DNA from 2 places in the Acidovorax sp. FW305-C-20-28 genome. Region 1 is predicted to be linked to the other one. Evidence: predicted binding sites of a transcription regulator. Region 1 holds the regulator's gene; the other holds the start of a gene.
The links. The regulator FNR, encoded in region 1, switches genes on or off when oxygen is low (the NO sensors DNR and NnrR bind a similar motif). The targets are predictions, from matches to a motif close to TTGATNNNNATCAA.
Positions count from the first base shown of each region.

Region 2: the regulator FNR is predicted to act here: its motif matches at 1,701-1,714, upstream of AC3WOH_RS13400 (oxygen-binding di-iron domain-containing protein).

Region 1 covers NZ_JBYSYM010000046.1:19,422-23,417, reverse strand. Annotated here, with positions in the region: gene hemN (oxygen-independent coproporphyrinogen III oxidase) at 1-974, opposite strand, end outside; gene fnr (fumarate/nitrate reduction transcriptional regulator Fnr) at 1,148-1,867, shown strand; gene AC3WOH_RS31780 (histidine phosphatase family protein) at 2,137-2,739, opposite strand; gene AC3WOH_RS31775 (Bug family tripartite tricarboxylate transporter substrate binding protein) at 2,851-3,837, opposite strand; gene AC3WOH_RS31770 (IclR family transcriptional regulator) at 3,933-3,996, shown strand, end outside.
Region 2 covers NZ_JBYSYM010000010.1:43,724-47,719, reverse strand. Annotated here, with positions in the region: gene AC3WOH_RS13415 (penicillin-binding protein 1A) at 1-1,046, shown strand, start outside; gene cyaY (iron donor protein CyaY) at 1,107-1,436, opposite strand; gene lptM (LPS translocon maturation chaperone LptM) at 1,449-1,658, shown strand; gene AC3WOH_RS13400 (oxygen-binding di-iron domain-containing protein) at 1,769-2,593, shown strand; gene msrQ (protein-methionine-sulfoxide reductase heme-binding subunit MsrQ) at 2,614-3,249, opposite strand; gene msrP (protein-methionine-sulfoxide reductase catalytic subunit MsrP) at 3,272-3,996, opposite strand, start outside.

The DNA.
Region 1 (3,996 bases):
ATCAGGTCGCAGTCGGGCTGGGTGCTGTAGCCCTGGAAGTTGCGGTGCAGCCGCCCCTGTCGCTTGGCCACGGCCAGGGCGTCGGTGGGCAGGGCGAAATGGTCCATGCCCACATAGACATAGCCTGCATCCATGAACTGCTGCAGCGAGCGCGACAGCATGGCCACCTTGGAAGGCGCCGCGGGCAGCTCGGCCGGCACGATGCGCCGCTGGGGCTTGAAGCGCTCGGGCAGGTGGGCATAGGCATACAGGGCGATGCGGTCGGGCCGCAGGGCCTTGACCTGCTCCAGCGTGCGGTCGAAGGATTCGGGCGTCTGCCGCGGCAGGCCATAGATCAGGTCCACGTTGACCGACTCGAAGCCCAGGCGGCGCGCGGATTCCACCAGCGCGAACACCTGCTCGGCCGGCTGCACGCGGTGCACCGCCTTCTGCACGTCGGCATCGAAGTCCTGCACGCCAAAGCTCAGGCGGTTGAAGCCCAGCTCGGCCAGCACGGCCAGGCGCTCGGCCGTCACGGTGCGCGGGTCCACCTCGATGGAGTATTCGCCGCCCGGCGCAAAGCTGAAACTGCGCTTGAGCACGGCCATCAGCTCGCGCAGCTTGTCATCCGACAGAAAGGTGGGCGTACCCCCGCCCAGGTGCAGCTGGCTCACCACCTGGCCGGTGCCGCAGTGGGCTGTGTGCAGCTCCACCTCGCGCGCCAGGTAGCGCAGGTACACGTCGCCCCGGTCGTGGTGTTTGGTGATGATCTTGTTGCAGGCGCAGTAGTAGCACAGCGATTCGCAGAACGGAATGTGCACGTACAGCGACAGCGGCAGCGCCTTGCCCGGCGCGCCCGCCCGGCGCTGTGCCAGGGCCAGCACGTAATCGTTTTCGCCAAACGCCTCCACGAAGCGGTCGGCCGTGGGATAGGAGGTATAACGGGGGCCCGGCACGTCGAAACGGGTCAGGAGTTCGGGCGTCACAGCGGTCATTTCGGGGGCATTCCTTATTGAAGTGGAACTTTGCCGCAGTGCCCGCCCCCTGTCCTTGACCTAGATCAAGTGTTGAAAGTCCCCCAGGGGCCACAATTTGATTCATGTCAGCCACCACCACGCTCCTCTCGCCGGATGCGATCCGTTCGCAACCCCCAACAGCTGCTGCGCCCATGAACCCGCTCACCATCAAAGTCGCCTGTTCCAACTGCAACCTGCGCGAACTGTGCATGCCCGTGGGCCTGAACGACGCGCAGCTGGAACGCATCGACGAGATCGTGGCCACGCGGCGCAAGGTCAAGCGCGGCGGCACGCTGTTTCGCAATGGCGAGACCTTCACCTCGCTGTACGCCATCCGCACCGGCTTCTTCAAGACCTGCGTGGCCACCGAGGACGGACGTGACCAGGTGACGGGCTTCCAGATGGCGGGCGAGATCATCGGCCTGGACGGCATCGTGAACGACCACCACACCTGCGACGCCGTGGCGCTCGAAGATGCCGAGGTCTGCGTGATGCCCTTCGACCGCATCGAGGAACTCTCGCGCGAGGTCACGGCCCTGCAGCACCATGTGCACAAGATCATGAGCCGCGAGATCGTGCGCGAGCACGGCGTCATGCTGCTCCTGGGCAGCATGCGCGCCGAGGAGCGCCTGGCGGCGTTTCTACTGAACTTGGTGCAGCGCCTGCATGCGCGCGGCTTTTCGCAGTCCGAGCTGGTGCTGCGCATGACGCGCGAGGAGATCGGCAGCTACCTGGGCCTCAAGCTCGAAACCGTTAGCCGCACCTTCTCCAAGTTCGTCGAGGAAGGCATCGTCGAGGTCAAGCAGCGCCATGTGCGCATCCTCGACACCGATGCGCTCAAGCGCATCGTGAATTCGCAAACCTGTAGCTAAGAGAACCTGTTTACGATCTCCCAGGGGTCGCGCAGCGGCCTTGGCGGGTGGGATGCAAGGCGCGGGGTGCAGTTGATAGCTCAGCTATCAACAAGCGCCGCAACGCCGCAGACCGCCCGCCAAGGCCACTGCCCGAAGGGTTGGAGCGAAATCGGGCGATTGGACGCCCCGGCTGCTTGCATGGGCACGAGCCCATGCGGCGCACCCGAAGCATCCACTCATCCCGATTGCGCTCCAACGCGATCCCCTGCGAGATCGCAAACAGGTTCTCAAACCTGAAGCCGGGCGAGCACTTCGGCCTTGCCGCTGCTGGCATCAGCCCGCAAGATCAGCGCCTCGCCCGAGCTGGTATTGCCGCCCGCGAGATCGGCGAGCACGAACATGTGCGTGAACCAGGCTTCGAAACTTCCGGCCCGCAGCGATGCGGCCACCAGCGCCTGGCGCAATTCGCGCAAATGGTCTGCGCCAGTGGTCTCGCGTACACCATGCGGGGAGCCTAGCGCCGGCCACACCTGGGGTGCTGCAAACGCCAGAGTCGCCGTGTCGATGCAGCGGCACCAGGGGCTGGCGAGCACCCTGGCCGGTTGCAGTTGGCGCTCCTTGAACCACGCGCCCGTGCGCCGCGCCTGCTCGCGGCCTTCGTCATTGAGGTTGCGCTGGGTGCTGCAATCGCCCAGGCGGAACCCCGGCGGATCGAACGTGCCGGGCGCCAGCGCGTGGCGGAACGCGGCCACCACCCCACCCTTGCGCAACAGGGCTTCGGCCTCCCGATCCTGGCTGGCCCAGGCGCGCAGCGTGGCGAGGGCCAGGCCGGCGCCCAGCAGGGTGCGCCGGCCCAGGGCCGCGTCCTGAAAACGGTGGCATGTCGGCATGGAACTCCCCGGCATCGGGTGAAGCGTTGGCGCCCCACTGTAGCGGGGAGTGCGCCGCCGGGTGCAAACCTGCGGGGGCGCCGGGGTCTTGCCGCGGCGCCCAGGGCCTGCTCAATCGAGCGAAATGCGCTGCGCCTTGATCAGCTTGTGCCACTTGTCGGTTTCGGTGCGGATCAGGTCCGCATACTGGGCCGGCGTGCTGGCCACGGGCTCGATGCCGAAATCGATGAGCTTTTGCTTGACGGCAGGCTGGTTGATGGCCGTGGCCACCTGTTTTTGCAAAGCGTTCACCACGTCGGCCGGCGTGCCCGCGGGGGCGACGATGCCCACCTGGGCAGAGGCCTCCACATTCTTGAAGCCCAGCTCGGCAAAGGTCGGCACATCGGGCAGCTGGGGCAGGCGCTTGGCGTTGGCCACGGCCAGGGGGCGCACCTTGCCGGCCTTGATGAAGGCGCCGCCAGCGGCCAGGTCGACCATCATCGCGGGGATCTGGCCGCCGGCCAGGTCGGTGAGCGCGGGCGCCGCGCCGCGGTAGGGGATGTGGGTCATGAACAGGCCGGCATCGACCTTGAGCAGTTCCATCGCAAGATGGTGCGGGCTGCCGGCGCCGGCCGAGCCGAAGCTCATGGCGCCGGGCTTGGCCTTGGCCTTGGCGATGAAGTCCTTGGCGTCCTTGAAGTCCGCGCCCGGGTGGGCCACCAGGATCATGGGGAACTTGCCCATCAGCGTCACGGGCACGAGGTCCTTGCTGGGGTTGTAGGTCAGCTTGCTGTACAGCGCGGGGTTGAACACCATGGTGCCGTTGTCGGCCGACAGGATGGTGTAGCCGTCGGGTGCGGAGCGGCCCGTCTCGACGGCGGCAATGGCGGTGTTGCCACCGGGCTTGTTGTCGATCAGCACCGGCTGGCCGATCTGCGTCGACAGCTGCTGGCCCACCGTGCGCGCGAGAAAATCGGAGCCGCCGCCTGCCGGGTAAGGCACCAGCCAGCGGATGGACTTGGCGGGGTAAGCAGCAGTTTGCGCGCTGGCCGGTGCGGCCCAGGCCAGCAACGCGGGCAGGGCCAGCATGGCGGCAACCAAGCGACGATTTTTCAACATGTCCAGACCTCGTAGGATTAATATCTGCGTGATGTTACTCCGCTATGCGTAATAACCTGGGGCAGCGTTTACCCTAGGTTCACCCTTGAATCACCATGAGCACATCCCCTTCCCCGGCCCGGGTGGCCGACCGCCGCCAGCGCGTCCAGTCCGCTGAAA
Region 2 (3,996 bases), on a different contig from region 1:
TCGACCCGCGCAATGGATCGATCCGCGCCCTGGTCGGGGGCTTCGACTTCGACAAGAACAAGTTCAACCATGCGGCGCAGGCCTGGCGCCAGCCGGGCTCCAGCTTCAAGCCCTTCATTTACTCGGCGGCGCTGGAAAAGGGCTTCACTCCCGCCACCGTGGTCAACGATGCGCCGCTGTTCTTCGATGCCGGCACTACCGGCGGCCAGCCCTGGGAGCCCAAGAACTACGACGGCAAGTACGACGGCCCCATGACCTTGCGCACGGGCCTGGCCAAGTCCAAGAACATGATCTCCATCCGCATCCTGCAGGCCGTCGGACCCAAGACCGCGCAGGAATGGGTATCGCGCTTCGGTTTCGATGCCGAGAAACACCCCGCCTACCTGACCATGGCTCTGGGCGCCGGCTCGGTCACACCGCTGCAGATGGCATCGGCGTACGCGGTCTTCGCCAACGGAGGCTACCGCGTCAATCCCTGGCTGATCGCCAAGGTCACCGACCACAAGGGCCGCGTCATCTCCGAAGTCACTCCACCGACCACGGCCGAACTGCCGCGCGCCATCGATGCGCGCAATGCCTTCGTGATGAACAGCCTGCTGCAGGAGGTCACCCGCTCCGGCACGGCGGCGCGCGCCCAGGGCACCTTGAAGCGGCCGGACCTGGCCGGCAAGACCGGCACCACCAACGACTCGGTGGACGCCTGGTTTGCCGGCTACCAGCCGACCATCGCCGCCGTCACCTGGATCGGCTACGACACGCCGCGCAACCTGGGCAGCCGCGAAACCGGTGGTGGCCTCAGCCTGCCGGTGTGGATCAGCTTCATGGAACGCGCACTCAAGGGCGTCCCGGTGAGCGAGCCTGTCGTGCCGCCCGGCGTGGTCAACGTGGGCGGAGAATGGTTCTACGAGGAATATGCGCGCAACTCCGGCATCGCCAGTGTGGGGCTGGAAGAACAGCAGCGCAGCACCGGCGGGCCCGATGTGGCCCCGCACGCTCCACCGCCCACGGAAGAGCGCAACCGCATTCTCGATCTGTTCCGGAATTGACCGCCGGGGATTCTTGAACCGAGAGCCGCACCATGCGGCCCTCGGTTTTTTGGAAGGCCCTCAGGGCGCGAAAACCAGCGGCAACCCCGACTGCGTTCGCGCGTCCTGGGTCAGCCGCGCAAAGAACTCACCACCACCCTTGGTGTCTTGCCACACCGCGCCATCGAACTTGTAGTGGTAGCCGCCCGACTTGGCCGCCATCCACACTTCGTGCAGCGGCTTTTGCAGGTTGATGACGATCTGGCTGCGGTTGGCAAAGCTCAGCGTGATCATGCCACCCGAGCGCTGGTTGTCGATGTCGGCGTCTGTGGTGTCGTTGAGCTCATCGCAACTGCGCTCGACAGCTGCCAGCAGTTTCTCGGCCTGGTCCTGGAATTCAAGGTCAGTCATTACAATTTGCGCATGTTGAAAGCATCCCAAATTCTAGTCAGGACGCTTGTCCTTGCTGCCAGTGCGGCAGCCATCTCGGGTTGTGGCCAGCGCGGCCCGCTGTACCTGCCCTCCGGTCCCGCCGCGGCCCAGCGTGCCACCTTGCCTGAAACACTCACCCCGGGCGCAGCCCCTTCGACGGCCACCGCCGCACCCCAGGCCCCCGCTTCCGCGGCGCGCTGATCGACCCTGGCGGCACGCAAGGCCGCCCTGATTGCCTGCCGCTTGATCTCCATCAAGCACGGCAGGGCGTCCCCGGCCTACAGTCGCGGCTTTAGCACTGCAGCATTGCCATGGCCATCGAACTGTACCGAGACAAGAACCACGCCTGCCTGATGTTCACCGACCTGATCGAGGAGGATGGTCAGGCGGTGCAGGCCAACCAGTTCCTGATCGTGGACGACGACACCGGTGCCATCATCGATCCGGGCGGCAACCTCGCGTTCAACGAGCTGTTCATCGGCATGACCAAGCACTTCGCGCCGCACAAGCTCTCGTACCTGATCGCCTCACACGCCGACCCGGACATCATTGCCTCGCTGGACCGCTGGATGACCAGCACCAAGGCCTCGCTCGTGATCTCGCGCGTCTGGGAGCGCTTCGCGCCCCACTTCACCAAGGTTGGCAAGACCGAGAACCGTGTGATCGGCGTGCCCGACAGCGGCGGCCACCTGCCCCTGGGGCGCCATGAACTGGTGCTGCTGCCCGCCCATTTCCTGCACTCGGAGGGCAACTTCCACTTCTACGACCCGGTGAGCCGCATCCTCTTCACGGGCGATCTGGGCGTGTCCATGATGTCGGGGGCCGAGGCCAGCATCCCCGTGACAGACCTCGCGGCCCACATTCCCCGCATGGAGGGCTTTCACCGCCGCTACATGGTGTCCAACAAGATCCTGCGCCTGTGGGTTCGCATGGCGCGGCAGCTCGATATTTCCATGCTGGTCCCGCAGCATGGCGCGCCCATCCTGGGCAAACGGGCCATCAACGACTTCCTCGACTGGGTGGAAAACCTCATGTGCGGCATCGACCTCTTCGACGACCGCGCCTACCAGATTCCCACCGCGCACATCGATCCAGTCACGCGCCAGATGCGCCCTGCCCTGCGCGCCGTGGGCTGACACCTACGGAGGCGGACCCTCTAGCGTGATACCGCAGCGGCGGCGCCGGCCTTCACCGCGCGCTTGCGCGCCGCTTGCCACACGCGCCAGCCCAGCAATGCCGCCAGGATGGCCGCATACACCGCCACCTCGCCAAAATTGTTCTTGCCCGCGCGCATCCAGAAGAAGTGCAGCACGGCCAGGCCGGCCACGGCATAGACCGTGCGGTGCAGCGCCTGCCAGCGCTTGGCCCCGAGGGCGCGGATGGCACGGTTGAACGACGTGGCCGCCATCAGCAAGAGCAGAACGAAGGCCGCGAACCCCACCAGAATAAAGGGGCGCTTGGCAATGTCCGCCGCGATCTCGGACAGCTCAAAACCCATGTCGAACCAACCGTAGCCCAACAGGTGCAACAGCGCATAGAAGAACACGAACAGGCCCAGCATGCGCCGAAAGCGCGCCAGCTGCGGCGTCGATGTCATGACCCGCAGCGGCGTCACCGCGAGCACCAGGCACAGGGCACGCAGCGTCCAGTCGCCGGTAGAGCGGATCAGGGCCTCGGCGGGGTTGGCACCCAACTGGTTGGACACCGCGGCATAGACCAGCCATGCCAGAGGCAGCAGGCACAGCACGAACACCACCGGCTTGGCCAGGGGATGGAGCAACAGCTTTCGCATGGGAGCATGCCCGGCGGGCGGCTCAGTAGAACTTCTTGAGATCCATGCCCGCGTAGAGCTGGCCCACCTGGGCCTCATAGCCGTTGAACATCAGCGTCTTGCGCTTCTTGGCGAACAGGCCGTCCTCGCCGATGCGCCGCTCGGTCGCCTGGCTCCAGCGCGGGTGGTCCACGTTGGGGTTCACATTGGAATAGAAGCCATATTCCTGCTGCGCCGCCTTGTTCCAGGCCGTGCCCGGCTCCTTGTCGGTGAAGCGGATCTTGACAATGCTCTTGGCGCTCTTGAAGCCATACTTCCATGGCACCACCAGGCGCACCGGCGCGCCGTTCTGGTTGGGCAACACCTCGCCATACATGCCAAAGGCCAGCAGCGTCAGCGGGTGCATGGCCTCGTCCATGCGCAGGCCTTCCACATAGGGCCATTCGAGCACGCGCGAGCCCACGAAGGGCATGGTCGCCTTGTCCGCCAAGGTCACGAATTCCACATACTTGGCACTGCCCTGCGGCTCCACGCGCTTGATGAGCTCGGCCAGCGAGTAGCCCACCCAGGGGATCACCATGGACCAGCCCTCCACGCAGCGCAGGCGGTAGATGCGCTCTTCCTGCGCGCTGAGCTTGAGCAGGTCCTCGATGCCGTACTTGCCCGGCTTCTTGACCATGCCCTCGACTTCCACCGTCCACGGCGAGGTCTTGAGCGTGTGCGCGTTGCGCGCGGGGTCGGCCTTGTCGGTACCGAACTCGTAGAAGT